4 regions of the Vibrio rubrogenes genome follow, and region 3 is predicted to be linked to each of the others. Evidence: predicted binding sites of a transcription regulator. Region 3 holds the regulator's gene; each other region holds the start of a gene.
The links. The regulator MetJ, encoded in region 3, represses methionine synthesis genes. The targets are predictions, from matches to a motif close to TTAGACNTNTANANGTCTAA.
Positions count from the first base shown of each region.

Region 1: metA (homoserine O-acetyltransferase MetA) is a predicted target of MetJ. The motif match lies at 2,440-2,459, and genes of this name have one in related genera.
Region 2: metH (methionine synthase) is a predicted target of MetJ. The motif match lies at 5,672-5,691, and genes of this name have one in related genera.
Region 4: metN (methionine ABC transporter ATP-binding protein MetN) is a predicted target of MetJ. The motif match lies at 3,121-3,140, and genes of this name have one in related genera.

Region 1 covers NZ_JCARSY010000024.1:36,611-44,771, forward strand. The annotation lists gene AC55NX_RS15305 (DUF2726 domain-containing protein) at 1-331, opposite strand, end outside; gene AC55NX_RS15310 (chemotaxis protein) at 474-1,454, opposite strand; gene AC55NX_RS15315 (hypothetical protein) at 1,966-2,196, shown strand; gene metA (homoserine O-acetyltransferase MetA) at 2,485-3,426, shown strand; gene pilW (type IV pilus biogenesis/stability protein PilW) at 3,571-4,230, shown strand; gene AC55NX_RS15330 (LysR family transcriptional regulator) at 4,886-5,758, opposite strand; gene AC55NX_RS15335 (MFS transporter) at 5,855-7,060, shown strand; gene AC55NX_RS15340 (DUF1415 domain-containing protein) at 7,110-7,682, shown strand; gene AC55NX_RS15345 (cadherin-like domain-containing protein) at 7,754-8,161, opposite strand, start outside.
Region 2 covers NZ_JCARSY010000010.1:139,530-147,690, forward strand. The annotation lists gene galU (UTP--glucose-1-phosphate uridylyltransferase GalU) at 1-285, opposite strand, end outside; gene AC55NX_RS09900 (LuxR C-terminal-related transcriptional regulator) at 403-1,050, opposite strand; gene AC55NX_RS09905 (single-stranded DNA-binding protein) at 1,324-1,857, shown strand; gene metH (methionine synthase) at 1,951-5,625, opposite strand; gene AC55NX_RS09915 (cation:proton antiporter) at 5,817-7,136, shown strand; gene AC55NX_RS09920 (phospholipase A) at 7,206-8,150, opposite strand.
Region 3 covers NZ_JCARSY010000034.1:15,054-23,214, forward strand. The annotation lists gene AC55NX_RS17365 (bifunctional aspartate kinase/homoserine dehydrogenase II) at 1-415, opposite strand, end outside; gene AC55NX_RS17370 (O-succinylhomoserine (thiol)-lyase) at 415-1,581, opposite strand; gene metJ (met regulon transcriptional regulator MetJ) at 1,796-2,113, shown strand; gene AC55NX_RS17380 (glutathione S-transferase) at 2,280-2,930, shown strand; gene AC55NX_RS17385 (malic enzyme-like NAD(P)-binding protein) at 3,007-4,284, opposite strand; gene rpmE (50S ribosomal protein L31) at 4,579-4,800, opposite strand; gene priA (primosomal protein N') at 5,052-7,256, shown strand; gene cytR (DNA-binding transcriptional regulator CytR) at 7,505-8,161, shown strand, end outside.
Region 4 covers NZ_JCARSY010000002.1:206,211-214,371, forward strand. The annotation lists gene treB (PTS trehalose transporter subunit IIBC) at 1-1,242, opposite strand, end outside; gene treR (trehalose operon repressor TreR) at 1,431-2,384, opposite strand; gene gmhB (D-glycero-beta-D-manno-heptose 1,7-bisphosphate 7-phosphatase) at 2,432-2,986, opposite strand; gene metN (methionine ABC transporter ATP-binding protein MetN) at 3,307-4,341, shown strand; gene AC55NX_RS03085 (methionine ABC transporter permease) at 4,331-5,008, shown strand; gene AC55NX_RS03090 (MetQ/NlpA family lipoprotein) at 5,099-5,908, shown strand; gene AC55NX_RS03095 (Zn-ribbon-containing protein) at 6,020-6,796, opposite strand; gene syd (SecY-interacting protein) at 6,800-7,348, opposite strand; gene queF (NADPH-dependent 7-cyano-7-deazaguanine reductase QueF) at 7,541-8,161, shown strand, end outside.

The DNA of each region.
Region 1 (8,161 bases), on a different contig from region 3:
CAATCACCGCACGGGCTTCAAATGTTCTGGGGTCACAGACGACAAACTGAAAGCTATATTTTGAAATCTTGTGACTGGCAATAAAGATATCCTTTTTCTTTTTCAGCCCGGCAGGAACTAATAACTGCGCCATATTCACTTTGGCAAATACAACCCCCTGCTCTCCGACCGCTTCAATTAATGCCCGGTAAAATATACTCTCAGCGGGGTTGAGCAGCGGTCCGAATCGTCGATAACTATATTCTTTACTGTCATCTTTTTTAATGATGTAACGCTGCGCAAAAAGAAAGAACAAGACTAACAATGCAACAATAATAAAGATGTTCAGCATCGTAATTTAATACCCCCAGTGATGCACTTCAATACGGGCCGGAAACGCACCATCCAAACACATCAACCGTCTGATAAAACAGTATCCCCAACCAAACGAAATACTCAATCAAAGCCGACAACATGGATACTCACGGCTTTAGTCATTCAGTCCCAAAAATATACTGATCCATCATGCCGACCAATTTACCGATCTCCGGTTTGGTAATCGTATCATTGGCTCCCAGTGTCAACGCTTTATGACGGTTATCATCACTCATCAGAGAAGAGAACATTACAATGGGGATCTCACGATATGAATTGTTGTCTCTCAACCGTTTCACCAAATGCATCCCATCCATACGAGGCATTTCTACATCTGTCACCACCGCATCAATCAGCTCTCGAACCTGAACGCCTTCTTTCTCAGCAGCTTGTTCAATATTCATTAGCTTTTCAAAAGCCTCACCACCATCTTTACAGGCAATAACGTTGTAACCGGCAGAACTCAGCGTATCTTGGATCAGACTACGAATAAATGCAGAATCATCCACAACCATTACGGTCTTCGCATTTCTTTTGCTCACCATTTTTTGATTCAGGTCGATGCTTTTATCCACTCTGACATCATACTTTTCCATACTCAGTTCAGGGTTAATATCTGCAATGATTTTTTCAAAATCCAAAATCATAATCAGATGCCCTTCTTTGCGCACGACGGCAACAACACAATCTTGCTCGCCGGCTTCAAGAAACTGGCTTGGCGATTCAACATCATTCCAAGAGATGCGATGAATTCTGCTGACACTGTCGATTAAGAACCCATTCGTCATCCGGTTAAAATCCGTCACGATAACAAACTTGCTTTCAACATCCGGTGATTTCGGGATGCCAAGCCAGCCAGCCAGATCAACCAATGGGGTTAATATATCCCGAGAAGAAAATACACCAATCATATGTGGCTGAGCATTGGGATAATCTGTTGTTTCCGGGACCTGAATTACTTCCCGGACTTTCGCAACGTTAATACCGTAGTAACAAGTTTTGGTACCACCGTTCGGTAGACGTTTTTCTATATGAAACTCGATAATTTCAAGTTCATTGGTGCCGCTTTCTGTCAAGATCGTACTAGTTGGATGACTCATACCACTCTACTTCTATTCTGGATTGATCCGGGCTGTAAAAACAGCAAATTTAACATTTGTTATTGTAGATCTTATCTACCCGAGTATCGTTATTTTATCGCTGAACGAACGAAAGAATATGACCAGTATCTTATTGTTTCATCTCAAACAAAAGTTTCTCTTCATCAGAGCTGCTCCGATCACATAGATGTTCCGTTATTCATATTGTCAGGATTTAGGAAAAATAACAATAAATTCATCAGCTAAGTCCGTGCCAGTATCATTGGTTAATTGACTCACACACGCAGCAGATACAGGAGGCTGTTATCACGAAAATAACTTTAAAAATTTCATCACAAATTTTGGCAAAGATCACAAGGAAATTGTGACTTATTCCCTTGGTATTGCCATATGGATTGTATACTTTTTATACGGGGTGTTGAAGCTATAGCATATATCATAAAATCATCCGAAAAGTATGTGATACACCATTGGGAAAAGATTGGAAGAGCAAAAATAGAAGGAACATACAATGAGACGTGACGAGCTAGGTATTTGTTTATCCCATGAGATGCTGGTAGACAATTTAGATTCAACTTTTACTTGTATCCGTGCTTATAAAGCCGTAGCTACAGATGTCGATGATTTGCCTCCTTTGCTTGCATTTCCTCAAATGAAAGGCAAAGACGTTCTATTATCGATGAAAGGTAAACATAAGCTGATATGGCGGGCTGACTTCTTTTGTCCCAGCTTTCATAAATAAACAAGTTTTATAAATAAATCTGACTATTGTCTATCATCTTATCCCTTGTCACCACAGATAGGCGAATCATTCGGTGCTAGATCTATCTGTGGTGATTTTTCGTCATATCTGTCGCTCTGATTTTACCTTTTCTATCGTTCGGCATGAAATCGGTAGTCATTGTTCAACCACCAATAACAATCAAATATCAGTTTACATGCGAGCTTGATTTTTTCTCGACATATGTGATCGATTCAGTTAAGTTTAGATGTATAGACGTCCAGATAGATTTATTGTGAGAGTGATATTGTGCCGATAAAGATTCCTGATCAACTTCCTGCAACGGATGTTCTTCTGCATGAGAACATTTTCGTCATGCATGAATCTCGAGCTTCTACGCAAGAAATCAGACCGCTCAAAGTACTGATACTGAATCTGATGCCCAAAAAAATTGAGACCGAAACTCAATTTTTACGCCTGCTCTCTAATAGTCCGCTGCAGGTAGATGTTGAACTTTTGCGCATCGATAACCGTCCTAGCCGCAATACACCCGAAGAACATTTAGATATGTTTTATCGGCAATTTGAGATGGTGAAAGATCGTTACTTCGACGGATTAATTGTGACAGGGGCGCCGCTGGGATTGGTTGCTTTTGAAGATGTCGTCTACTGGCAGCATCTGGAATCCATCATCCAATGGGCCAAAGATCATGTCACTTCAACTTTATATGTCTGTTGGGCTGTTCAGGCAGGACTCAACATTCTCTATGGATTGCCGAAGCTGACCCGTAAAGACAAGCTCTCCGGGGTTTATACGCATTCCCTACAGAAAGACTTTCATCCCCTGATTCGCGGATTTGATGACTCTTTTCTTGCCCCCCATTCCAGATATGCAGATTTCCCTGTCGATTACATTCGAGAAAATACCAGTCTCGATATTCTTGCTACCTCTGAAGATGCAGGGATGTATCTGGCAACCAGTCCGGATAAACGTCATGTGTTTGTGACCGGTCATCCTGAATATGATGCTTTTACACTACATGGTGAATATGTCCGGGATCTGGGTGAAGGCTTGGAGCCAACCATTCCAGTGAACTATTACCAGAATGATAATCCGGACAATCAACCCATCGCCAGTTGGCGGAGCCACGGACATCTGCTGTTTTCAAACTGGCTTAACTACTGTGTTTACCAGCAGACACCCTATGATCTGGAACATTTCAGTGAAGATAAGTTTACCAAAGATGATTAGAGCAACGTCATCTTATTCAAGAGCGGCCTGAATAAGGCCGCTCTTTTTTATCTGTGTCGCAAGATATACGCTGCCCTATTTTCTCCCCGAAGAATCGCTTTATCATCCCTCAGATAAACGAGGACGTGATTGAGCGGAGGCCGGATGGTACGTCGATTGATTCTAGGATGGTGGTTGGTCATTTCAGGTTGCAGCCATAGTGCGCCTTCAACTCCTGAGCGACACCGAATTGCAGATGCCAGAATTACCCTGAGTATTGCCTACCTTCAACGCCATGAACCTCAAAAAGCCCTGCTCAACCTGATACGGGCTGCCGACATCGCACCACATTATATTCGGTTGCAACTCGCGCAAGCCTATTACTATGAAAGAGTTGGTGAAACAGACAAAGCCAAACAACAATATGAACTGACATTGAACGAGCACCCGAATCATCCGGATGTATACAACAACTATGGGACATTTTTGTGCAAACAGGGGAATGTCAACCAGGCCCAACACTATTTCGCGCAAGTTTACTCGAGAACAAACTACCCTCAGATTGCTGCCGGCTATGAAAATGCCGCACTGTGCTCACTAAAAACCGGGAATACTTTGCAAGCAAAGAAGTTTTTTTTACAGGCACTGAATCATGATCCAAAGCGATTCCAGTCTCAGTTCTATCTCATCCAGATAGCAATCAAAGCCCGACGGTTCTCCGTTGCCAGAACACGTCTCGCTACATTTATTCAAGATTTCGGGACGACAGAACAATCGCTGGCATTTCAACGCCAGCTTGATCGAGAGACCGCAACCGACCGCTAATCACGAGGCGTCCTTGGCCAACGCATTGGATGATATGGTTTCAGCTTGTGTCGTTGTTTGTAATGGAGACGTCTACGTTTTAAAACATATTGCTTGCGGTGAATCCGCAAATATTCTCGAATCACCAGCCGAATGAATAAAATCAGTCCAATCGCAAGCATAATGCCAATAACGATCAGAGCAGGCCGGCATAACCAGTCTGGTTTACACGGTGCATAATAAAAGACCTGAATATCCATCATCAGACTCCTTTCAGGATAGCGGACTCTATCTATTATTCAGGCACAACAACGGATTATCTTCGCCTTATCGGTCGTTTTGAACGTTTGATCACGCGCTCAGATTTCAATCGATGCCTTTCTTTGTAATGTAATTTGCGGCGCTCCTGAACATATTTCGCACGATTCTTAATCCGAACATATTCACGAATGACGAGAATAATCAGCCAAAGAACCACACCTGCCATCACAACATAGAATGTAAACATCAAAGACCGACATAACCAGTAAGGTTGGCACGGTAGGTACATGTCAGCATCCATTTCAACCTCCCTGACATCTAGTTCAGTCTGAAACGAACTTCTTTAAACCTAGCACGATTTCAACATATACACATTGTTCTGACTAACATTTCACACTTTTGTACCAACTTCATCTCAAGACACATGATTTTTCACAAAGTGGATAAAGGCTTGATTTGCATAAGACAGATAACCATCATTACGCCACGCTAATGCCAAATGCACGGGCACGGGGGGCTCAAAAGGGATCGCACGAACACTCGGTTCTTGTTCCGTCACCAACTCAAGCAATGCACTGATTGCATATTCACACTTTACGATTCTTAAAATCATTGGTAACAGATTAGTTTCAAATGAAATCTGAGCATGAAAATTATGTGTCTGACAGGCTTGCTCAATGAATTCACGATGGTAATAGCCCGGTTGAAAAGTAACCAACTCATGTTGTAAAAATGTATCCAGACTGATGTGGGATGCGTCGGCCAACTCATGATGTTGACTGACCACGGCAACCATCTGTGATGTCAATAGTGGATCAACACTCAGTCCCTCTGGGATATCGCGGTTTAAAATCACCCCGATATCTAATTCTCCAGTCAACAACATGTTCCGGATTGACTGACCACCGGCCTCAACCACCGTCATTTTCAAATTCGGATAGTGACTCTTAAAAGCCATGACAATTTCAGGGAAAAAATAAGATCCCGTCATACTTGGCGTTCCCAAACGCACTTCACCTTTCACCAGTCCTTTCAACTCATCCATCGCCAGATGTGCATCATCAACCTGTTGTAAAATGCGTTGTGCGTACTCATACAGTACCTTGCCTTCATCAGTCATACTCACTTTGCGATCATCTCTTTTGAGCAAACGAGTCCCCAACTGCTGCTCAAATTTTTTAATCGAAATACTCAAAGCTGACTGAGCAATATGCAGTGACCGAGCCGCTGCAGTAAAACTCCCGAATTGAACAATCGTGGTGAAATATTTCAGTTGACGAATTTCCATGATATACAAATTATATAGCAACAATATTTTTAATATATTTTATTAATTAAGGCACTAATGTTACGTTGGTCACAGGATAACCGACAGGACAAATGAATGATCGAACGTCATACCCCTCAATATCGCCAAGTTTCTTTTGGATTAGCGCTCGGTGCTTTCATTGTCTTCTGTAATTTATATCTTTTTCAGCCCATTCTCCCCCACATGGCCGAACTCTATCACTTATCTGAAACGAAGGTTAACTGGCTCTTCGCAGCATCAACACTCGCTTTATCGGTCACTCTGGTGCCTTGGGCCATCTGCTCTGAAGTGTTCGGACGCCGGAAAATTATGATGATTGGCTTACTGACACTTCCTTTACTCGGTCTTGCCCTTCTGTTACATCCGACATGGTGGACTCTTGTAGCGGCACGTGCACTTACCGGGGTTGCGATCGCAGCTTTTGCCTCTGTTGCTGTCGCCTATATGGTTGAAGAATTCTCGCCTCAAGCCTTTCAAGCCGCAATTGGGAGCTATATTGCCGCGAATTCGTTGGGCGGGATCTGTGGACGAATTGCCGGGGGGAATCTTACTGATCGATTCAGTTGGGAAACAGCTGTCGCCGTGGTCAGCGTTTTGAGTATCGCTGGTGCATTATATGTTTATTTCCGGCTCCCGCCTCAGCAACATTTTACTCCTCGTAAAGGACAGTTTTTACAACATCAACGCTCAGTATTGATGCATCTTCGTCAACGTAAGCTGTGGCTGGCGATGTTGTTTGGCGGTGCAAACTTTGCCCTGTTTGTCAATCTGTACACCGTGATGGGGTTTCGTTTGGTAGCCGCCCCCTATTCAATTCCTGTCGGACTCGCATCACTGATCTTCATCTGTTATCTGGGAGGCACATTGAGTTCGCGTCTGACATCTTGTTGGCTTAAACATCATAATACCGTTTCCGGAATGATTGCCGGAACATGTCTCAGTCTATCCGGCATGTGGCTTGCAATGATTGAGTCACTGCCGATGCTCATGATAGCTTTAATCTGTATTAGCTCTGGCGCCTTCTTTAGTCATACATTGGCTTACGCTTGGGTCAGTCAACATGCCAAGCAGGCAAAAGCAACAGCGACCGCACTTTATTTGGTTCATTACTACTTGGGAGGGAGTTTTGGTGGGTTCTTTCTGATTGCTTGTTGGCAGTATGGCGGCTGGCATATGGTGGTCGCAGGAGGAACGGTTATCTATTTGTTCCTGTTTACCTTATGCTGGCAATTGAAAGAGTTCGATATTTTCCAAGCACAGCAACATACCAACTCCATCTAAATTTCATGGTATTCTGCCTGCAAATTTTTTCACGCGGTTATTTCACACTATGAACTCTCAATCAGAGCATACATTGATTCATCAAATGGTCGAGCAATGGCTGACACAAGTTGTCATCGGCCTAAACTTATGTCCTTTCGCAGCAAAACCGTATAAAAAGAAACAGATCAAAATCCATATTAGCCAAGCGCGGCAAGAAGAGCAATTACTGGAAGATATCTATCGGCAGTTGCTCGAGTTAGAGACGACTCCACCTGAACAGTTGGAAACGACGCTGGTTGTCGTGCCCCACTTTCTTTCATCGTTTGATGACTACAATCAGTTCATTGACTGGATCGATGCCCTGATCATGCAACATCAGTGGGAAGGTATTTATCAAGTCGCTACTTTTCACCCAGACTATTGCTTTGCCGGAAATTATCCTGAAGATGATGACAACCTCACCAACAAATCACCTTATCCGATCTACCATCTCATCCGTGAAGAAAGTATCGAGAAAGTCCTGACGCACTACCCTCAGCCCGAATTGATTCCTGAGCATAATATTCAACGGATAAAAAGCCTTACGCCTGAAGAAAAAAATAAATTATTCAACTACTTGATGACTAATTATTTAAAATAATCCCGATAAAAAAGCCAGCATAGGCACGCTACACTGGCTTTGTTTCATTGCTCCGCAAAAATGCAGATTTATCATGAATCGTGATATTTCACCGAGAACTCATGGTCATTAATAATCACCGCAATTGTACTGTTCGCATCAAAACTGGAGTCATGGCCAAAATCAGCAACATTGACATTGTTAATACTCAGATGAGTTTGTCCATGTTCAGATGTCACTTCAACATTTTGATCCAAGTATTGCTGAATTGCATCATCACTCTGATTATCTAAAACGTCAGCTAACAGATTCGATAAGTCAATCGCATCCTCACCGGTATGGAAATCCTGAATCTTATCGACCGAGGAAGAATCCAGAACAAACAGGTCTTTACCCGCACCACCAATCAACAGATCAGAACCATCTGCGTGATGGTCATCGAGCGAGCCGCCAATCAAGATATCATCACCTGCACCGCCAGAAAGATAATCTTCACCCGA
Region 2 (8,161 bases), on a different contig from region 3:
CGTGGTTTCAATGATTTTACGAATGTCGACAAGCAATTTTTCTTTGTTGGTTCCTTTGATTTGGTGCTCCAGTTCATAGTTCATATCAAAATGATCCATGATCGAGTGCTTTCCTCGCCCAGTAACAATACACATCCCATTCATGCCTGCCTGAATAGCCTCATCAACACCGTACTCGATCAAAGGTTTATTAACGACCGGCATCATTTCTTTCGGCATAGATTTGGTTGCGGGCAAAAAACGAGTTCCATAGCCAGCTGCTGGGAAGAGACATTTTTTAATCATATTATCGTTACCTTGTTGTATTCAGGTTTTCCATCAACTTCATTCACTGTACCACGACTTACTCTGCAAGGTGATTTTGGATTGAAAAGATATGGTCAAATCATACTACTGACTCATTTATGAGACTAGATTTTGTTTTGCCCATGTTGTGGCTTGAGTTCGGTTTTTCACAGATATTTTCTTGAAGATCTGATACAGGTGTGACTTGACCGTGAACTCACTGATGAACAGGTTATCTGCAATTTGTGTATTCGTTGCCCCCGTTTTCAGACAGCGCAAAATTTCCAGCTCTCTGGAAGTCAGAGATATCGCTGCACTGACATTTTTGTTATTAAATAAATGTCGGTAGTAATGAAGAAGCTGACCACAAATATGTCGCGGTAAATAAATTTGCCCGTCTCGAATCTCGCGCAGTGCAGCAATGATCAGTTCAATCGGGTCACTGCGATAGAAGAGTCCTTTCAGATTGCCTAACTGGAGGAGTTCTTCTGTTCTTGGGCGTTTCTCAACATTGATCACAACCGTTTCGAGGCATAAATCCAGTGTGTTGCACATATCCAAGCGGGATAGCAATACTTCTTTTTGCTGATAATCAAACAGGAGTATTTTGTGCCGATCGGTCTGATGGGACAGCATAAATTGCCGGGGTTGAATTTTTGGGAGTATCTGTCCCAGCGCGACCTCGATTTCATGATAGAACGTTGAAGGTTCTTGATTATCAGGATAGAGGATATAAAGCATTCTGCTGTAATTTGATCTTTTCATGGCCTTGTCGGTGTGCTGATGGAATATCGAACAACATGCCAGAACATAAAAAACTCTTCTAATTCAATGAATTATTTATCGTGCAGCTTCTTATAGCATTGAAAATATGAAGTCTATCAGTTTTAAAAAAATCGAGTGGTATTAAAAAAAGTGGTGTGATTTCCAAGACTTTTAGATGAATTGCGATCAGAATTAAGTAAGGGAGTTGAGACCTTTATCAAGCGTGGTATCCTATGCGCTGAATAGATACATCATGAGATGACGGAGCAAAGCATGGCAAGCCGTGGAGTAAACAAAGTTATATTAGTTGGGAACCTTGGAAGTGATCCTGAAGTTCGTTACATGCCAAGTGGCGGTGCAGTTGCGAACATCACTATTGCGACGTCAGAAACATGGCGCGATAAAACGACGGGTGAGCAAAGAGAAAAAACCGAATGGCATCGTGTTGCCCTGTTCGGGAAAGTGGCAGAAGTCGCAGGAGAATACCTACGTAAAGGTTCTCAGGTATATATTGAAGGACAACTGCAAACACGGAAATGGCAAGATCAAAGCGGTCAGGAACGTTATACGACTGAAGTTGTTGTTCAAGGGTTTAACGGTGTGATGCAAATGCTGGGTGGACGTCAGGGAGCAGGGTCTGGTGGCCAAGCTCAGCCTGGGGTGCAGTCTCAACAACAAAATAGTGGCTGGGGACAACCTCAACAGCCTCAATCACAAGCGGCTCATCAGCAACCACAGCAACAATCTGCACCGCAACCACAATACAATGAGCCACCAATGGATTTTGACGACGACATTCCGTTCTAGGCTTATGTTTATACCTGACTCATCGGGTAAATTATAGCGTAATAAAGCCCCGTTTACGGGGCTTTATTAGTACTCAGTGAGACAAAAAACTGATTAATCCATATTCGGGGCAAGCCACTTTTCGGCTTCTTCCCGCCCCCAGCCTTTTCGTTCGGCATAGCTCAGAAGTTGGTCTTCCTGAATCCCCGCGACAGCAAAATAACGGGAATCCGGATGAGAGAAATACCAGCCGGACACAGATGCACCAGGCCACATGGCATAACTGGTTGTCAAAGACATCCCGATCTTCTCTTCAACCTGAAGCATTTCCCAGATAGTGGCTTTTTCCGTATGCTCCGGACAAGCCGGATAACCGGGAGCAGGCCTGATGCCCTGATATTTTTCTCGAATGAGATCATCATTACTCAAGCTCTCATCGCCCGCATATCCCCAGATCTCTTTGCGAACCCGTTCATGGAGGTATTCAGCAAAAGCTTCAGCCAAACGGTCGGCAACGGCCTGAACCATGATGGCATTGTAATCGTCCCCTTGCGCTTTATACGCATCAGCAAGTTCTCGTTCACCAATACCACCAGTGACAGCAAAAGCACCGATCCAGTCTTTTTTACCACTACTTTTGGGAGCAATGTAGTCAGACAGACAATAGTTATACCCTTTCGGCTTGTGTGTTTGCTGTCGCAAATGGTGTAATCGATGAGCAACCTCTCGACGAGATTCATCATGATAAACTTCGATATCATCACCGACACTTGCCGCCGGGAATAACGCACAAATTCCTCGTGCTTTCATCAGACCTTCGCTCTCAACGCGATCCAGAAATTCATTGGCATCTTTAAACAGACGACGCGCCTCTTCACCGACCTCGTCATGATCCAAAATAGCTGGATATTTACCCATCAGTGACCACGTCATAAAAAATGGTGTCCAGTCGATATATCGGCGTAATATCCCGATATCAAAATCATCAAATACGTGAACTCCACTTTTCATCGGTACAGGTGGCGTATAATTGTCCCAATCAATCGCAACACGGTTCGCTTGCGCTTCTTCCAGAGAGACCGGGCGAGTTCTGGGGGTTTTCCGGGCATGCTGTTCCCGGGTCCGTTCATAGTCAATATTCAATTTCTCAACAAATCCCGGCCGTAATTCATTCGAAAGCAGAGAGGAACAAACACCAACCGCCCGGGATGCATTGTTTACATAAACCACTGGTTGATGGTAGTTTTGTTCAATCTTGACGGCTGTATGCGCCTTCGATGTCGTTGCACCGCCAATCAGCAATGGGAGCTCAAATCCCTGACGCTCCATCTCTTTAGCGACATGGACCATCTCATCTAATGATGGGGTAATTAATCCGGATAAACCGACAATATCAACCTGCTCTTCTTTCGCAACTTTGAGTATCTGTTCACAAGGCACCATCACCCCAAGATCAATGATCTCGTAGTTGTTACATTGCAACACAACACCAACAATATTTTTCCCAATATCGTGGACATCGCCCTTCACTGTTGCCAGTAAAATTTTGCCATTGGTCCTTCCGCCCTGTTTTTCTGCATTAATGTACGGTTCAAGATAGGCAACCGCCTGTTTCATTACCCGAGCGGATTTAACGACCTGAGGAAGAAACATTTTCCCTTCACCAAATAAATCTCCGACAACATTCATCCCATCCATGAGAGGACCTTCGATCACTTCCAATGGTTTCGATGCTTGTTGGCGCGCTTCTTCGGTATCTTCAGTAATAAATTCCGTAATCCCTTTTACTAGAGCATGTTCAAGACGCTTAGAAACAGGCCATGTTCGCCATTCCAATGCCGACGCATCATCCGCTTTACCCACAGCATTTTCACGGTACTCATCTGCAATCTCCAGCAAACGCTCCGTGCCATCATCTCTGCGGTTGAGAATGACATCTTCAACAGCATTTCTCAGTTTCTCAGGAACATTGTCATAGATCTCAAGCTGCCCGGCATTGACGATCCCCATGTCCATACCATTCTTAAAACAGTGGTAAAGGAATACAGCATGAATCGCTTCCCGCACGTAGTTGTTTCCTCGGAATGAGAAAGAAACGTTCGATACCCCGCCCGAGACCATGGCATAAGGCAACTCTCTTTTGATATCACCGACAGCATTAATAAAATCAACCGCATAGTTGTTATGGTCGTCTATCCCTGTTGCAACTGCAAAAATATTAGGATCAAAGATGATATCTTCCGGAGGAAAACCAACTTCATCAACCAGTATGCGATAAGCTTTGGTACAAATTTCAATTTTCCGCTCACGGGTATCAGCCTGACCAATTTCATCAAATGCCATCACCACAACGGCAGCACCATAGCGACGGATCAATTTAGCCTGATGAACAAACTTTTCTTTGCCTTCTTTCAAAGAAATTGAATTCACAATTCCTTTGCCCTGAATGCATTTTAACCCCGATTCAATGACCTCCCATTTGGAGGAGTCTACCATCACCGGAACTTTGGAAATTTCCGGCTCAGAAGCACACAAATTTAAGAAACGCACCATACAAGCTTCTGCATCGAGCATTCCTTCATCCATGTTGATATCGATAATCTGAGCACCATTCTCGACTTGTTGTCTGGCAACATCTAACGCTTCATCGTACAGCTCTTCTTTAATAAGACGTTTAAATCTGGCCGAACCAGTAACATTTGTCCGCTCTCCGACATTGACAAAAAGTGTTTCCTTCTCAATCATGAGCGGCTCTAATCCGGACAACCGACATGCCACGGGGATCTCAGGCAAGGAACGAGGTTGTACTCCTTCTACAGCTAAAGCGATATGACGGATATGTTCAGGTGTTGTACCACAACATCCACCGACTAAATTCAGGAAACCGGCTCTAGCCCACTCACCGATATGCTCTGCCATTTCTTCGGGAGACAAATCATATTCACCGAAAGCATTAGGTAATCCAGCGTTTGGGTGAGCAGAGACAAAAGACTCAGAAATTCGGGATAATTCTTCAACGTAAGGACGCAATTCATCAGGACCAAGCGCGCAATTTAATCCAAACGATAAGGGCTGAACATGGCGTAGTGAGTTATAAAATGCCTCTGTTGTCTGACCGGATAGGGTTCGGCCTGAAGCATCGGTAATAGTTCCGGAAATCATGACAGGCAATGTCACATTTAATTCTTCAAACACACTATCAACAGCGAAAGCACAAGCTTTAGCATTCAACGTATCAAAGATCGTCTCCAGCATAATCAGGTCAACACCACCTTTAATTAAAGCGCGTGTCGATTCGGAATAAGCTTTCACCAAACTATCGAAAGTCACGTTACGAAAGCCCGGATCATTCACATCAGGAGAAATAGAACATGTCCGGTTAGTCGGGCCCAGAACCCCAGCGACATAGCGAGGGCGCTCCGGTGTTTTTGTGGTCCATTGATCCGCAACTTCCCGAGCCAGCTGAGCAGCGGCAAAGTTTATCTCTGCACTGTATGACTGCATATCATAGTCAGCCATGGCAATAGCGGTTGCGTTGAATGTATTGGTCTCAAGAATATCAGCGCCAGCTTCAAGATAGCTCGCATGAATTTCTTTAATTAAATCGGGTTGTGTCAACACAAGGAGATCATTATTACCTTTCACATCGCAGTGCCAGTCAGCAAAACGTTCTCCGCGATAATCATCTTCTTGTAAGTTGTATCCCTGAATCATGGTGCCCATGCCACCATCAATCAATAAAATACGTTGTTGAAGCTGTTCTGCTATCTGATACTTTACACTACTCACTTTGCCGCCCTATCCCTTGCTTTTTGTCCATCCTACCACACAATTATTAGAAATCTAGACGTCCATACGGTTATATAATAGAACAATTTAACACGAAAAGAGATCACCTCACTACCAGAAAAAGTGATTGCTATTTATCCGACATCAAAGGAAAATTTCAACCTCCGTGTTCAAGATGTGAAGAGAAAAAAATGTCGGTCTACCATACACTATGCTTTCTTGCCGCTGCTGCAATGCTTATTGCTTTTTTAAACAGTAAAATAAGCAAGATGCAAACCACTATCGCAATTACTGCTGGTTCAATGCTGCTTTCTTTACTGATCTTAATCGCTGGTCAGAATAATTGGTTCCATTTGTCGCAAATTGCGACAACAACCATGAGTAGTATCAACTTTGAAAACTTTCTCCTCAAAGGAATTTTAGGGTTTCTTCTTTTTGCCGGTGGTCTTGGAATCAAACTACCTAACTTAAGAGATCAGAAGTGGGAGATCACTGTACTTGCTCTTGGTGCCACCCTCTTCTCTACTTTCTTTATCGGCTTCTCTTTATATGGCATCTGTCAATTGATCGGTATTCAGTTTGATCTGGTGTACTGCCTACTATTCGGAGCTCTGATTTCTCCGACTGACCCGATAGCCGTTCTCGCAATTGTAAAAAAACTGAATGCCCCCAAAAGAATATCGACTCAAATTGAAGGCGAGTCATTATTTAATGATGGCTTCGGCTTAGTCATTTTCGTCACTATATTTACGATTGCTTTCGGTTCAGAGCCACCCACTGTCATCAGTGTTTCCCAATTGTTCATGCAAGAAGCGATTGGCGGAATTGCATATGGCTTTGTTCTGGGAATGATATTTCACTATCTTATCAGCGCGACTGATGACCATTCGATGGAGTTATTACTCACGATAGGTATTCCCACGGCCGGCTACGCATTTGCCGAAATTATTCATGTTTCCGGCCCTCTGGCAATGGTTGTTTCCGGAATTATGATTGGTAACTGGACGCGGTTTATCGGCTTTTCCAAAGAAAGTGAAGAGCATTTGGATCATTTCTGGGAACTCGTCGACGAATTCCTCAATGGTGTGCTTTTCCTTTTAATCGGGATGTCGATGCTACTCTTCGAATTCCACGAGGAAGATTGGATCATGATGGCGATTGCCGTCCCATTGGTACTGCTAGCACGCTATTTGAGTGTTTACGTGTCATATATTGGGTTCAAACGCTATCGCCAATACAATCAATGGTCAATCAGAATATTAACTTGGGGCGGACTCCGCGGTGGATTAGCGTTAGCGATGGCACTATCCATTCCATCAGGTGTTCTTATCATTCCAGAGAAGCTTATCGATGTGAAAGAAATTATTCTGGTGATGACCTATGCAGTCGTTGTATTCTCAATTTTAGTCCAAGGCTCAACCATAACCCCAATGGTTGAGAAAGCCAAAAAGGCAGAACTCGATAAAGAAATAGAAGAAGCCGCCGCTCAAACCAAAGAGAATCAGGCTTAATTGGTATAAAAAAGATGGTTCACTCTCGTGAACCATCTAAACATAAAGTAGATATTTGAGTTCGACTCATCACAACAAATCATTAAGTGCAATACCAATCCCGATTCGCTGAGTATGGACATTATAGTCCACCAAACTTTCACCATAACCATTAAAGTACTGCATATAAAATCTCAGGTTGTTGGCTTCTTTTAATATGGGATAGCTCCAACTCAAACGTAACGCCCCGCGGTTATTTTTCTCCAAATTATCTCGTAGGAGTAAAGTAAACCGATGCTGACCGACACCATACAGAGAAACAAATTCAAAGTTCCCCATATAATGTCGGATATCAGGGTTATCATCGCCTGATGTATCCGTCGGAGATGTTTTATCTCTCTCAGGAATCCGCCACCACGCTTTCAAGCTCAAAGCTAGGGGGCCGCCATTATCAAACACCATCTGGCCATAAACCCGATTCCAACTTCTTGATAGCGTTCCTGATTGACCATTCGACTGATGGTTAATCCCAAATAACCATAAAGAATTGGTCAAATTACCGATCTTCCAGTCATTATCAAACTGCATGAAGAGTTCGGGCTCATGAACAATCTCACGAAATGGTGATGAACTACTACGATTGTAAACTTGCCACCAAGACTGATTTGTATAGGCAAAATAAAGGTCTCCCGTATCACCAATCAAATGACTGGATATAGGCATCTTAAAACTAATCTGAAATTTAGCCTCATATTTATCCAGTGGTTTATGATTAAAAGTATCTACAACGGAAAAAGGATCACTGTTGGGATGTGGATTATATGTCAGAGGAAGTATGTAGTTCTCTTTATGTGGAATAATGACAAACTCTTTATTCTCTACAGATTTTTCTTCAGCGACCCTTTGCTCGATTAAAGACGTATCACCCACTTTCTCTTGATCTTTATCTTCCGCTGCCTGAAGGACATGGCAGTAACCGCCAACCCCCAAAAACATCAGAAATAAATACTTAAAATAGCTATACATTCTTGTCATGAATTATTATC
Region 3 (8,161 bases):
TTAATCCTTGCTGATTGAGTAACGCTGCCATTAAACGGGATGACCAAATTTCGCCATGAGCCAGCACGAAGGCCTGTTGGGCGGCGGTCAGTGGGGAAGTGAGTTCTGCAAGAGTCATGCATTCATCACTGAGCCGGTTCGTCAGTGCCTGCGCGGCTTCTCCTTCGAGCAAATCTGCAATCAGCTGGCGTTGAAACTGCTGAATCTGACCTAAAACTTCTTGAGCCTGTTGCGGCTCGACGGTTAGGTTTTCAATAAAAGCAATGAGTTGATTGGTTGTTTTGCCTGCGGCAGAGACCACAACCAGATCGTGACTTTGCGAATACTCTTTCAGAATTAGAGCCACGCGGCGATAACATGCCGGATCAGCCAGACTACTTCCTCCGAATTTATGGAGGTGGCGTACGGTGGTCATCAACGATTCTCCTTTATCCAATTCAGGGATTGATCCAGATCGGCAATCAAGTCATCGGCATCTTCTAAGCCGACCGATAGTCGTAATAGTTGTAGAGAGATACCTGCTTTGTGGAGCGCTTCCTCACCCATTGCTCGGTGGGTCATCGTCGCCGGGTGACAAATTAAACTTTCGACACCGCCGAGTGACTCCGCTAATGAAAACAGATTGAGCCGACTGACAAATTGTTGCAGCTCTTCATAGCTTCCCGCAAATTCAAAGCTGAGCATCGAACCAAATCCGCTTTGCTGCTTTTTCGCAATGTCATGGCCGGGATGAGTCGGTAAGCTCGGATGATAGATCGTCCCGATGAGGTCTTGAGACTGCAAGTAAGCAAGAATTTTCAGAGCGCTCTCTTCATGGCTACGCATTCTGGGACTCAAGGTGCGAAGTCCTCTGAGTGTCATATAACTATCGAATGGTGTGCCGGATGCACCGATACAGTTGGCCCACCAAGCGAGTTGTTCTGCGTGTTCTTTGGTTTTACTGATGATCACACCGCCAATCACATCGGAGTGGCCATTGATATACTTGGTCGTAGAATGGATCACAAAGTCAGCACCAAGCGATAAAGGTTGTTGGTAGACCGGGGTCAGAAAGGTATTATCAACGGCAACTAAAGCACCGACTTGTTTAGCTTGTTGACAGATTTTTTCGATATCGACAACCCGAACGAGCGGATTGGATGGGGTTTCCAGCAAAATAAGTTTGGGTTTCTGGGCCAGCGCTTCAGCAAGTGCGGTATCGTCGCATTGATCAACGAATAGCACCCGGAAGTCGCCTTTGTTGGCGCGGGTATTGAATAAACGATACGTGCCGCCATAGCAATCATTGGGCGCGACGATGAGATCATCGGGGCCGATAAAAGCAGAGACCCATAGATTGAGCGCTGAGGTACCGCAGTTTGTAATCACCGCACCCTGACCACCTTCCAGTTCGTAAAGTGCTTGTTCCAGAAGTCCACGGTTCGGATTACCGGAACGGGTATAATCATATTGCGGGACTTCACCGAATGCCGGAAATCCATAATTCGTTGAGAGATAAATCGGCGGAACTACAGCATGGTACTGCGTGTCTGACTCAATACCCGTTCGAACGGCGATGGTTGCAGGTTTGCGAGTGCTCATATGTGATTCCTTCCTATTTGATGACAAATGTCGTTCATGACTGAAAATCTCAATCGACACAGATTGGATATGGTTGCTCACTTTACTGATTTTTTTATGAGACGTCAATACTTCTAGACGTCTATATGTCTTTGCTTATAGCAGTAAATAAAGCTAAAATTAACACCTACTTTTTTTGATAATAATGACGGGTTCCGGGCAATGAGGGAAAGCAATGGCTGATTGGAATGGTGAATACATAAGTCCTTATGCTGAACATGGTAAGAAAAGTGAGCAGGTCAAGAAAATTACGGTTTCTATTCCGTTGAAAGTACTTAAAGTATTGACTGATGAACGGACAAGACGCCAGATCAATAATTTACGTCATGCAACAAATAGTGAGCTTTTGTGTGAGGCGTTTTTACACGCATATACCGGTCAGCCTTTGCCGACGGATGAAGACCTGCGTAAAGATCGTCCGGATGATATTCCAACCGAAGCAAAAGCAATCATGACCGCGATGGGGATTGAATTTGAATCTTATGATGATTAATCCGAAGGTGTCTGACTTCTCAGATAGATAAAACATTCTTTTCTGTGTACTGGCTGATTTGGCGGGATTGTTTTAAGCTCAAACCAATATGAAATCAATCTCTCTTTAGAAAGGGAACAATGCAGAAGGTTCTGGTTGTTTCCTTTGAAGATAAGGAACGTCTGATATGATCTATGTTCACTACCTTGAACAGTCTCGGGCATTACGTGTGATCTGGTTGTTGGAAGCTCTCGAACTCGAATATGAAATTGTTCATTACAGTAGAGATCCAAAGACTTGGGGTGCACCGGATACATTGAAGGCGGTTCATCCGTTAGGTAAGTCTCCGACGATTGTTGATGGCGAACAAACTATTGCCGAGTCAGGTGCCATTATTGAATATCTGATCGATACCTATGACCGTCAACATCGTTTCCGGCCAGAGTCGGGTCAGGCATTACTGGATTACCGCTATTGGTTACATGCCGCTGAAGGTTCTTTCATGATGTGGCTGGTGATGCGGCTGATCTTTATCAAGTCGAGAGAAAAACTCCCATTCTTGCTGCGTTCGCTGATTGGTTCTTTTCTCAACAAGATGGATCAGATTGTGATTGAGCCCCGTGTATCTACTTTTTTGCGTTATATCGATGATACGCTTGCGCACCGTTCATGGTTTGCCGGAGAGCAGCTCAGTGGCGCTGATTTTCAGATGAATCTGGTACTACAGCTTGCCGATATGCGGGCCGACTTGTCGGGCTATCCAAATATTCAACGATATATAAAACAAGTTGCTAATCTGGCGAGCTATCAGCAAGCCTTGCAAAAGATACCTGCTTGAACCAAAGTGCTAAAAAAAGAGGATGCATTGTGTGCATCCTCTTTTTTATCAGTAAGACACTTGCCAGCGTGCCATATTAATCTTGCATATAGCCTTCAGGCATTGAAATACGAGCAACACCTGAATCAACGGCTGCCTGCGCAACGGCTTTGGCAACCCGGGGCAACAGGCGTGGATCCATCGGCTTTGGAATAATGTACTCGGGTCCGAATGAGAGGCTATCGACACTGGCCGCTTTCAGAACCTCTGCCGGTACTTCTTCTTTTGCGAGCTGGCGAATGGCTTCAACCGCTGCGATTTTCATTTCATCGTTAATTTCACTGGCTCGAATATCCAAGGCACCACGGAAAATGAACGGGAAACACAGTACGTTGTTGACCTGATTCGGGTAGTCAGAACGACCCGTTCCCATAATCAAATCGTTGCGGACTTGATAAGCCAGCTCAGGCTTAATTTCTGGATCTGGGTTTGAGCAGGCAAAGACTATCGGTTTTTCAGCCATGAGAGCTAATGCTTCCGGAGGCAGCAGATTCGGTCCGGAAACACCAAGGAAAAGATCGGCATCTTGAATCACATCTTCCAAGGTTCTCTTATCCGTATTATTGGCAAATAACTGCTTGTATTCATTCAGGTCATCTCGGCGCGTGTGAATGACACCTTTGCGGTCGAGCATATAAATTTTTTCACGCATGGCGCCGCATTTGATCAGCAGTTCCATACAAGCAACAGCTGCCGCACCGGCACCAAGACAAACAATCGTACACTCCTTCAGGTCCTTTCCCTGTAGCTCAATAGCATTGAGCATTCCTGCAGCCGTGACGATTGCTGTGCCGTGTTGATCATCGTGGAAGACTGGAACATCGCAACGTTCGATAAGACGTCGTTCGATTTCAAAACAATCCGGTGCCTTGATATCTTCCAGATTAATACCACCAAACGTATCAGCAATATTCGCGACAGTCTCAACGAATTCATCGATGGTCCGGTGTTTTACTTGAATATCGAATGAGTCCAGACCGGCGAATCGTTTGAAAAGCAATGCTTTTCCTTCCATCACAGGTTTGGATGCCATCGGCCCCAGATTACCTAATCCAAGGATGGCTGTACCGTTAGAGATGACTGCGACAGTGTTTCCTTTGGCGGTATACTTGTAAATATTATCGACATCCTGCGCAATCTCACGGACAGGCTCGGCAACTCCGGGACTATAGGCTAAAGCCAAGTCTGCCGCTGTGTCGGCCGGTTTGGTCAGGGTGACGGCAATTTTTCCTGCGGTCGGAATGGCGTGATAATCCAAAGCTTTCTGGCGAAAAGCTTCTTCAGGCGTTAAATCTTGGCGATTGTCTTCAGACATAAGGGTAACGTCTCGTTGTAATGTTTATAGGGGAAAGAAACTTCATTCTAATGGATGTCCGAGTATCTGCCTAGGCGATTATGGCATTATGTATTTAAAAATCGCTTAAATATGTAGAGGTTGGAGGAGTTTATGCTGGTATATTCTGTTTTATGTAAGGATTACGTTGATGTCGCTGAGATAACGACGCATTGATAGGCCATGACCATCAACGGGATGAATGGTAGCAAAGGGCTGGGGAAAATAAAAAGGACACCGAATGGTGTCCTTTTTGAAATTCTCAGCGAAGAGAGATTATTTTTTACCGCTGCTAAGCGCACCGAAACGCTTGTTGAAGCGATCTACACGACCACCGGTATCAACGATACGTTGTTTACCTGTATAGAATGGGTGACATTTGTCACAAACATCCAAGTGCAGAGAATCTTTGCTCAGTGTTGATCTGAATTCAAAAGCGTTGCCGCAAGAACAGGTTGCGCTTACAACTTTGTATTCTGGGTGGATACCAGTTTTCATGGGAGAACCTCAAAAATCGGGCCATGTCGCTATCCGGATCGTTGCCGGACACCACATGTCAGTTAATCATATCGTCTTACATCGGTTGTGATACGGGCATCCGTATCATCAAGGCGCGCTATATTAAAGAATCCATGAGCGCGGATCAACTAGTTTTGCTGTTATTTTCACCATTCTCATTGCTGTCTCGAATTTCACGAGAGCTTCGATTAGACTGTTGTCCATGATTTTTACATCTGATGTTCAGTGATATGCATCCATCCATTGCCCGAGTGGCATTACCCGTCCCTTTAGATAAACAGTTCGACTATCTGATACCAGCGCATTGTCAGCCTGTTATCGGTGGACGGGTTTCCGTACCGTTCGGGCGACAGACATTGATTGGTATTGTGACCGAACTCGGCCATAACTCTGAAATGAGCCCCGATGTGCTGAAACCGATTCGTGCCGTGCTGGACGAGCAGCCTGTCTGGTCAGCCAGCCTGTTTCGGTTATTCACATGGTGCAGCCAATATTATCAGTATCCACTCGGTGATACCTTGTCAAATGCGTTACCCGCAGCACTGAGAAAAGGAAAAGCCGCCAATTTCGCGACCTTGCGGGAGTGGTGTCTGACTTCCGCCGGACGAGATAAGCTGATGCAGGGGCTTGGCCGTGCAGTCCAGCAGGCGAAGGTTTTACGTTTATTGGAAAACGGCACACAAAGCCATCAAACATTACTCGATGAAGAGATCAGTCGTCAGGTTTTGAACACGCTTGAGGAAAAAGGATGGATTGAAGCGATTGACCGAAAGCCAGAGCGTCAGCCGTGGCCTGAATTACTGGAAGACGAAGATGAGAAACCGCAACTGAATATGGAGCAGTCCGTTGCAATTGCGACGATCAACAGCCAGCGTGAATTTAGTTGCTACTTATTGGAAGGCGTCACGGGCTCCGGAAAAACGGAAGTCTATTTGAACTTGATTGCACCGGTTCTGAAGCAAGGAAAACAAGCGCTGGTTCTGGTGCCTGAAATCGGTTTAACACCACAAACGATTCAGCGTTTTCGCTCACGGTTTATGGTGCCGGTGGTGGTCATGCATTCCGGGCTCAATGAGACAGAAAGACTCAATGCATGGTTGTCTGCCCGGGATGGTCATGCCGGTGTGATCATCGGCACGCGCTCGGCGTTGTTTACACCGTTTGCTGATTTGGGAATCATTATTGTTGATGAAGAACATGATGCCTCATATAAACAGCAGGATAGCTTGCGTTATCATGCGCGGGATGTGGCAGTCATGCGTGCCAGCCTTGAACAGATTCCTATTGTTTTGGGGTCAGCGACGCCTGCACTTGAGACTTTACAAAATGCGCTCAGTGGTAAATATCACCATTTAACGTTGACACAACGGGCGGGGGATGCCGTTCCGGCTACCAATCGGGTTTTGGATGTCAAAGGGCTCTATCTTGAAGGCGGGTTGTCAGCACCGTTGATTGCTGAAATGAGAAAGCATTTACAGGTCGGGAATCAGGTTTTGTTATTTCTCAACCGACGGGGATATGCTCCGGTACTGATGTGTCATGAGTGTGGCTGGGTGGCACATTGTCAGCGTTGTGATGCACGTTATACCTATCATCAGGTGACACAGGAGCTTCGCTGTCACCACTGTGGTTCTCAGCGCCCGGTGTTACATCAATGCCATGATTGTGGTTCGACGCAGATGGCGACGGTTGGTGTCGGTACTGAACAGCTGGAAACACAACTGGCGCAGATCTTCCCCCAATATCGTACCATCCGGATTGACCGGGACAGTACCCGCAGAAAAGGCACGCTGGAATCCGCCCTTAATGCTGTCCATCGGGGAGAATATCATATTTTAATCGGGACACAGATGCTGGCGAAAGGTCATCATTTCCCAAGGGTGACTCTGGTCGGCTTGCTGGATGTTGACAGTGCTTTGTACAGCCATGATTTTCGGGCTTCCGAACGATTGGCACAGCTATTTATTCAGGTCGCAGGGCGTGCCGGACGAGCCAGTCAGCCCGGTGAAGTCATCCTTCAGACACATCACCCGGAGCACAGTTTACTGCAAGCCTTACTCCAAAAGGATTACCGTCACTTTGCCATGAGCGCGTTACATGAGCGGAAACTGGCATTATTACCCCCTTTCAGCTATTTAACCTTATTTAAAGCTGAATCAAATCAAGCCGAGCTTGGCGAGGATTTTCTCAGGCAGGTGAAGCAGACCTTGGAAGTCCACCCTCTGTTTGATCATGCAACCTGTGCCGTTTTAGGGCCATCTCCGGCACCGATGGCAAAACGAGCCGGGAAATATCGCTGGCAACTATTGATGCAAACGATGAGTCGTCCGACGATGCAAAAACTGTTGATGAGTGCCAAACCTGTCATTCAGCGCTTACCACTCGCGGGGAAAGTTCGTTGGTCGCTCGATGTTGAACCCCATGATTTGTCATAATCCCCCGATCTCTATTCGGTAAGTCGGAAGGTCATTGACTTGATTCGTATCGTTATCACAGTATAAAACCTATGTATCGTGATCTATTTCTCGTTTATGATGTAAGAAGTGTTAAATAGACCGTAACTTTATTCGAAGAAATGCTTAAACTATGGAAGCACATACATCAAGCTCTTGATAGATATATCAAAAGTGTGTGCATGAATCAGTTTTATAGCAAATACTATTTTGAAAGAGGGTTTTAATGTATGGCGACGATGAAGGATGTTGCTCAACTAGCGGGAGTGTCAACCGCGACCGTATCTAGGGCATTGATGAATCCCGAAAAAGTGTCGCCTACGACAAGAAAACGGGTTGAAGATGCAGTGCTTGAAGCCGGATACTCTCCGAATTCACTGGCACGGAATTTAAGACGTAACGAATCAAAGACGATTGTTGCAATCGTTCCCGATATTTGCGACCCGTACTTTACTGAAATTATTCGGGGTATCGAGGATGCTGCTGTCGAGCATGGTTATTTAGTGCTACTTGGTGATAGTGGACAACAGAAGAAACGAGAAAGTTCTTTTGTCAATCTGGTCTTCACCAAGCAAGCCGACGGAATGCTACTCCTTGGCACCGATTTACCGTTTGACGCCAGTAAATCAGAGCAGAAAAATCTACCGCCGATGGTGATGGCCTGTGAGTACGCGCCGGAGCTGGAACTCCCGACCGTCCATATTGATAATCTGACCTCTGCGTTTGAAGTGGTGAATTATCTCACTCAGATGGGCCATAAAAAAATTGGTGAGATTGCTGGCCCCGATTCAGCTGCGTTGTGCCATTTCCGTCATCAGGGATACATGCAGGCTTTAAGGCGTGCCGGAATTACCATGAATCCTGCTTATCACTACAAAGGCGATTTC
Region 4 (8,161 bases), on a different contig from region 3:
ACCACAAATACCAGCCGCCAGCGAACTGCCAATCATGGCGCACAGCATCGGGAACTTATACTTCAGGTTAATCCCATACATTGCCGGTTCCGTCACGCCAAGATAAGCAGATATCGCCGCCGGAACTGAGATATCCCGTTCACCATGTTTTTTACTAATCAGGATGATCCCGACAACGGCTGAAGCTTGAGCAATATTAGATAAAGCAATGAGTGGCCAGATAGGCGTTCCGCCCATTTGCTGCATCAACTGTAAGTCCACAGCATTGGTTGTATGATGAATACCAGTAATCACCAACGGGGCATATAAGAAGCCAAACACCATCGCCCCGAGAACCGCAAATGAACCGGTCATCGCTGATTTAGCAATATAAGCAACGCCATTCCCCAGTTCCCGCCCAAAGGGACCAATCACCGCATGCGCCAGAATCACTGCGAGAATAATCGATACAAACGGCACAACAACCAGATACAGATAGTCCGGTACAATGCGCTTCAGACGTGTTTCAATCAGTGCCAGAACCATTCCGGCCAACATAGCCGGAATCACCTGAGCCTGATAACCAACCTTCTCAATCGTAAATAGACCGAAATCCCAGACCTCTGGTAACTGTTTTCCGATCAGATAAGCATTCATCAGTTGTGGAGAAACCAAGGTGATCCCGAGTGTAATGCCGAGAATCGGCGTTCCTCCGAGTTTTTTCACGGTTGACCAACACACACCAACCGGCAGGAAAAAGAAGATGGCTTCGCCAATCAGCCACAAAAATGAGTGAACCGTTGCCCAGAACTGGCTCATTTGAGTCAGGGTCTGACCATCAAACATTTTGATATCGCCAATCACATTTCTGAAACCAAGAATCAGGCCACCGGTAATAATGGCTGGCAACAGAGGAACAAAAATTTCAGCTAAATGGGAAATACCCCGTTCCAACACATTCATATTCTGCCGTGCAGCAATTTTCGTCTCTTCTTTGGATTCCTCTTTTAAACCTGCCATGTCAACAAGCAGGTGATAAACCTGATCGACTTCCGTACCAATAACGACCTGAAACTGGCCGGCATTGGTAAAGCATCCCTTCACTATCGACAGTGTTTCCAGTGCTTTACCATCAGCTCTATCTGTATATTTCAGGACAAAACGGAGACGGGTCAGACAGTGCGTCACACTGGCAATATTGTCTGCTCCACCGATGTGAGCGATGAGTTTCTTGATGTCATCTGTTGGTATGTCGCGAGCCATATTGACCTCTCATACTTTGCATACAGCGTATGTCCGATTGTTATCGTAATTCGTCATAGCCATGGGAACATTCCCACAACACAAAACAATCATGACATAGCTGAAACCAAAATAAATGGGAACAGTCCCATAGCATGAAAAAGATCACACCGGAGAAAAATATCAGTAGGAATGATGAGAAGTAGATCTCACTTGGTGAGATGTGGTGACAGCACTAAATGTCGGATAGTTTTCCGACCTTCGATATGCTCGATTAAGAGCTCGGCAGCCTGCTGGCCTGCGGCTTCATATCCCGGATCAACACTGTAAATATTTGGAAACAGAAAAGAAAGCAGCTCACTCCGGCCGACACTGGTCACGACGATATCTTCCCGGGACAGTTCTTGAAGGCGTTTCATCACCCCCATAGCAATAGAATCACTGGCACAGACAATCGCCTGTAATGATTCATGCATCACCCGGTCGACCAACGTATAAGCACTGTCAAAGCTCAGTTGCCCAGTTTGATAATTCGGTGCCATACCGGATTGTTTACACCACTGAAAATATGCATCCAAACGTTGCTGACCCGTGGTTTTATCTGCCGGATCCACCCCAATGAAGGCGATATCTGATAACGACTGTCGACTCAAATAATCCAAACAGGAAAAAATCATCTGGCGGTTATCATAATTGATGGTCGAGATCTGCTCCGATTCCATGGCAAACACAACCGACTTATATTGCCATGCTTGCAAAACCGATAAATCCAGACCTGAGAAACCAAAAACAATCACGCCATCAACATGGCGCTTAGCCAAGACAGAGAGATGTTCTGCGGTTTTCTCATGACTGAACTGGCTTTCCATGATCACAACATCAAAACCACGCTGATATAAAACAGGCAGAATCTGACTCACAACCCGGCTTTCAGAAGAGGACTCCAGTCTCGAAATAATAATACCAACGACTTTCTGGCTCCCGCCTCGCATTGATTGAGCAGACTTTGACGGTGAATAGCCTGAATTTTCAATAACTTTTAATACTTTAGCCCGAGTTTCCGGGCTCACTCTTTCATCCTGAGTCAACACCCGGGACACTGTCGATTTTCCGACCCCGGCCAGTCTGGCAACATCAAGAATAGTTAACTTCTTATGATTCATGAATAATTCAGTTCACTCCGGCCGGAAGTGGTAATACGATGAGCATATCAGCGTACCGCCAAATAAGCCGGAACATCTTTGATACTCGCAAGCACCACATCGGCAAGTGATTCACCGGCTTCAATCACCGGTTTTCCGGTACGAACCAGAATTGAAGTGCCAACCCCCGCGGCCTGAGCTGCAACCAAATCTGAAGGTTTATCACCAACCATCACCGAATTGGCCATATCGATGTTGAGAAAATCACGCGCAGAAATAAACATACCGGGCTGAGGTTTTCGGCAGTCGCAGTCCTGTTTATATTTATCGTGACCATGCTCAGGATGATGCGGACAATAATAGATCCCATCCAACTCAACTCCGTGATCAATGAAGTTCCAGTCCATCCACTGAGTCAGGCTCAAAAAGCGATCTTCGGTAAACAAACCTCGGGCGATACCTGCCTGATTCGTGACCACGACTAAAAGATACCCCATATCTTTCAAGCGTTTTGTCGCTTCAAAAACCCCATCAATGAAGTGAAAATCATGCTCATCATGAACATAACCACTATCAATATTGATCACACCATCGCGATCCAGAAACACTGCTGGTTTAGCCAAAGCTTTACCCCATCCGACTGATTAATGTCGGCTATTATACTCAAACTGACTGTCGGAGATACACCCAAATCCCCTTTGTATCTCGTTACAGATTTTTAATTGCTTTTTCTCAACAAATCGCCACAATATTAACTTTAGACGTCTAGACGTCGAAAGTGATTGACTTCATTATCATGAAGCCATAGCATCCACTACCAAATCGCAGGTGTTGTTCGGGTCGAATACAATTTCATCTATCAACACACCATACCTCAGCATACAATTCGTCATCTGAGGTGGAATTCAATGAATAAGCTAAGTACTCCTAGTCAGGGTTTCTAATGATTGAAATAAATCACGTCAATAAAATGTTTGGTCAAGGCGACAATCAAATACTCGCCCTGAAAGACATTAATCTCCATATCCGGCAAGGGACGATCTTTGGTGTGATCGGTTCTTCCGGTGCAGGGAAAAGTACGCTGATACGCTGTGTCAATATGCTGGAGTCTCCCACCAGCGGTGAAGTGATTGTTGACGGTGTTGATCTGACCAAATTGAGCGCAGCTCAGTTGTGTCAGGCCAGACGCAATATCGGCATGATATTCCAGCATTTTAATCTGCTATCATCCCGAACTGTATTTGACAATATTGCTTTACCGCTGGAACTTGCAGGTCAGAATCAGCAGTATATCCATAATAAAGTGAATGAATTGCTGACACTTGTCGGCCTTACCGACAAAAAACAGGCGTATCCATCTAACCTCAGTGGCGGACAAAAGCAACGCGTTGCTATCGCACGCGCATTGGCGAGTGATCCTAAAGTACTGTTATGTGATGAAGCCACCAGTGCACTGGATCCGGCGACGACCCAATCGATTTTACAACTACTCAAACAGATTAACCGCCAGTTAGATATTACGATTTTGCTGATTACCCATGAAATGGATGTCGTTAAAAGTATCTGTCACGAAGTCGCCATCATCGGTGACGGTGAGTTGGTTGAAAAAGGTAGTATCAGCGATATTTTTGCCCATCCGAAAACAGAGCTCGCTCACCAGTTTATTCGCTCGACACTGGATTTATCGATTCCGGAAGATTATGAAAGTCGTCTCCATCCGCAACGCGTGCCGGGCAGTTATCCGCTCGTTCGGATGGAGTTTACCGGCGCCACGGTTGATGCCCCATTGGTTTCACATATCTCACGGGATTTTAATATAGATGTGAATATTCTCAGTTCGGATCTCGATTATGCCGGTGGTGTCAAATTTGGCATGTTGGTCGCAGAACTCCTCGGAGAAGATGCCAACGATCAGGCAGCGATTGAATATCTCCGTTCACAGCATGTAAAAGTAGAGGTCCTTGGGTATGTCAATTAACCTCATCGTTGACTGGATCAGTCAAAACAATCATCTGATTTTGAATGCCACCTGGCAAACGGTCTACATGGTTGCAATCTCCGGTCTGGTCGGCTTTCTCGTCGGTATTCCGCTCGGTGTTATTCTGCATATCACAAAACCGAAAGGGTTGCTGGAAAACCGACGTCTTAACCGTATATTAGGTGCAGTGGTCAACATTGGCCGTTCGGTGCCATTCTTGGTCTTGATGGTCGCGATTATCCCGTTAACCAAACTCTTGATCGGCACGTTTATCGGCACAACAGCGGCAATCGTCCCATTGACTATCGGTGCAATTCCGTTTGTGGCCCGACTGATTGAAGGGGCGCTGCTGGAAGTCCCTGCCGGTCTCGTTGAAGCTGCCCAAGCGATGGGAGCGAAACCGCTGCAAATCATCACCAAAGTTCTGTTGCCGGAAGCGATGCCAACCATTCTCAATTCCGTCACCATTACGCTGGTGACACTGGTCAGTTACTCGGCAATGGCCGGAACTGTCGGCGGCGGTGGTCTCGGCGATGTGGCGATTCGTTATGGTTTCTACCGTTATGACATTACTGTGATGGCTGTGACTGTTATCATGCTCATTGTTCTCGTTCAGATTATTCAGTCAATTGGCGATGCCGTCGTACGCCGAGTTGACCATAGATAGTTGACTACAGACAGGATAGTTAACTACAGGTACACAATAAAAACATCGATGATTGATGATCATCACTCAGGATTAGCCAAGGAGAAGTTTATGAAATTAAGTCTAAAGGGGTTACTAACCATTGCTACGGCAGCTTCAGCACTCGTGCTGGCTGGCTGTGGTGACAAAACCGCCGATAATAACAAAATCAAAGTGGGTGTGATCGCCGGTGCGGAGGCACAGGTTGCCGAAGTCGCTAAAAAAGTGGCAAAAGATAAATATAATCTTGATGTTGATCTGGTCACATTCACCGATTACGTCACGCCCAATGCAGCGCTTGATGACGGTTCTGTGGATGTAAACGCATTCCAGCACAAACCATATCTGGACCAGCAAATTGCAGATCGTGGTTACAAATTAAAGATTGCCGGCAATACGTTTGTTTATCCGATTGCAGGATATTCCAAAAAAATCAAATCAGTTGATGCGCTGAAAGATGGTGATCGGATTGCCGTGCCAAATGATCCGACTAACCTCGGCCGCTCACTGATCCTCCTTCAGCAGCAAGGTCTGATTACCTTACGTGATGGTGTTGGTCTGAAAGCGACCGTGCAAGATATTGTGAAAAATCCAAAGCAGTTAGAAATCCTTGAATTAGATGCGGCACAACTGCCTCGTTCACTGGATGATGTTTCCATTGCGATTATCAATACAACTTTCGCCAGCCAACTGCACCTTTCTCCGGAAAAAGATGGTCTTTTTGTCGAAGACAAAGAATCACCGTACGTCAACCTGATCGTTGCGCGTGAAAATAACGTCAATGATGAAAACGTGCAAAACTTTGTCAAAGCTTATCAGACTGATGAAGTTTATAACGCAGCAATGAAAATCTTCAATGACGGTGTTGTAAAAGGCTGGTAAAACCAAATTTTACAGTCAACACGATAACAACATCCGTCTCGGTACTCATTTGTCTTGGCAATAAAAAAAGGCATTCAATGCCCTTTTTTATTGCTTCATTTTGATGAACACTTACTTCAGGTAATCCCACGACAGGTTCGAAACAATCCGACATGAATCACATTTGAAATGGAAAATATCGTGCAGAGGTTCGGCTAGCCGCCATTCGCTGCCACATTTCGGACAACAACGATGCTGCTCATCTTCCAAGCTGGTTCCACCGACGCGGTACTGATAATAGTAAGTAGGGATTTTCGTCACATATTCAATGCGCCCTCGCAAATCCCAGCCTCGCCGGAACAAATCACTATCCGGCATCATGATCTCTTTTAAAGCTGCATGTTCAGCCTGACACCCGCCGGCCATCTGTAGCTCATCACAAGCCTGCCATTCCGTCTGCCACTTAATTACCGCTTTATGATCACCATTAAAGGTTGCAGGAATCCGGTATAAAGGAATCGGTAGGAGCGTCTCACCATTACGCAATGGTGAGCAAGTATGAACATAGGTGGTATAAAGCACCTGCCATTGACGCGGTTCATCGGGATCCGTTTGCTCCGAGTGCATATCTCGCCCAAGGACACGCACTTTCGGGGCGAGTAAACTCGCCTCAGCCAGTCTTGCGATACATCTGCGGACAAAATCGGAATGATAACTCGGATGCAAACTCTGTTTTTCCGCACAGACCGCCCGGACAAAAAACTCACCGTCTCCCATGACAACAGGAAATTCCCGTCCCAGAATCTGCCCGTTAAACCGTAATGCTTCCAGTAACCCCGAAATCACACCTTCAACGGCTGCAACCGTTGTGTTATCAAAACATTCAAACTGGAGTTCAACAACGTACATCAGTTACACCATCGGTTCTAATTGTTCTAAAAAAGCATCGAGTGTCGGTGCCAGTATGTCCCGTTTTGACGTGCCGAGACGCTCCAAAATAACCTCACCACTCAGATTACAAATCGAAATCACATCGAGTTCCGCATCGGTGGAAGCAATAAAAACAGTGGGTTTGAGTTTCAAACGGCGTTGGGTCACCAAATGGCCTAAAATATTCTCCTGCAACCGGGCAAAATCGTCTTCACTCCAGACTTGCAGTAACGTCAGTGACTCCCCCTGCCAGCGAGCCGCCATATCGGCACAAAACTGTGTACCGTAAAACGCCTTGATATCCTCATGTAAATTCAGCTCAATTGCCTGCTCAGTATTTGAAAAGTCAGCAGGTTCACTCCGGCTGACAGGCTGCCAGTACACCATGTCGTTCTGGGTCGTCTCAATACAAGGTGAAGGCCAATCGGCTAATTCGGAATTCATTGGCAAACAACCATGTTCCTGTTGATATGCCAAGACATAACGCTGACAAAAGCGCGTCAGGGATGATGATAGAACCATTTCACTCATGTTATTCTCCGAATTATCACTGTGATACCGCCATTTTCTCCGGCCCGGGCCAAAGAAAGCAATCGCGCTCCGCAGATTATCGGTTTTCTCCGATAATTTATCGATCATCTCACGAAGACAGCCCGCGCCTAATGACATTGGCGGGTGGATTGCGTAAAATTCCCCGTATTCTAAACGAATTTAGTCCTGAGCATGAGCAAATATTCCGATACCGAAGCCTTGGCTGACCTTAAGTTAGGCCAAGATACTATCTATGCAAGTCATTATGATCCTTCACTGCTGCAAGCAGTCCCTAGAAGCCTAAACCGAGATGACCTGCAGTTATCGGAGCCACTGCCGTTTCAGGGGTGTGACCTCTGGACGCTTTATGAGCTATCATGGCTCAACGCTAAAGGGTTACCGCAAGTCGCAATCGGATATGTTTCAATCCCTGCCACCAGCCCGAATCTAATCGAATCCAAGTCGTTTAAACTCTATCTAAACAGCTTTAATCAGACAAAATTTGATGATTGGCAGTCGGTTCATGCCAGACTCAGTGCTGATTTATCTGACTGTGCCGGCGAAGAAGTCACGGTTAATCTCAGACATGTCAATGATTTCACTCACCAACACATCATCACCATGGAAGGTGAATGTATTGACGAGCAGGATATTGCAATCGACCAATATGCATTCAACGCGGCCTATCTGGAACAAGCAACCGGAAATACCTTTGTTGAAGAAACCCTGCACAGTCACCTCTTGAAATCCAATTGCCTCATCACCAATCAACCGGACTGGGGCAGCGTTGAAATACGTTATCGTGGCAGACAG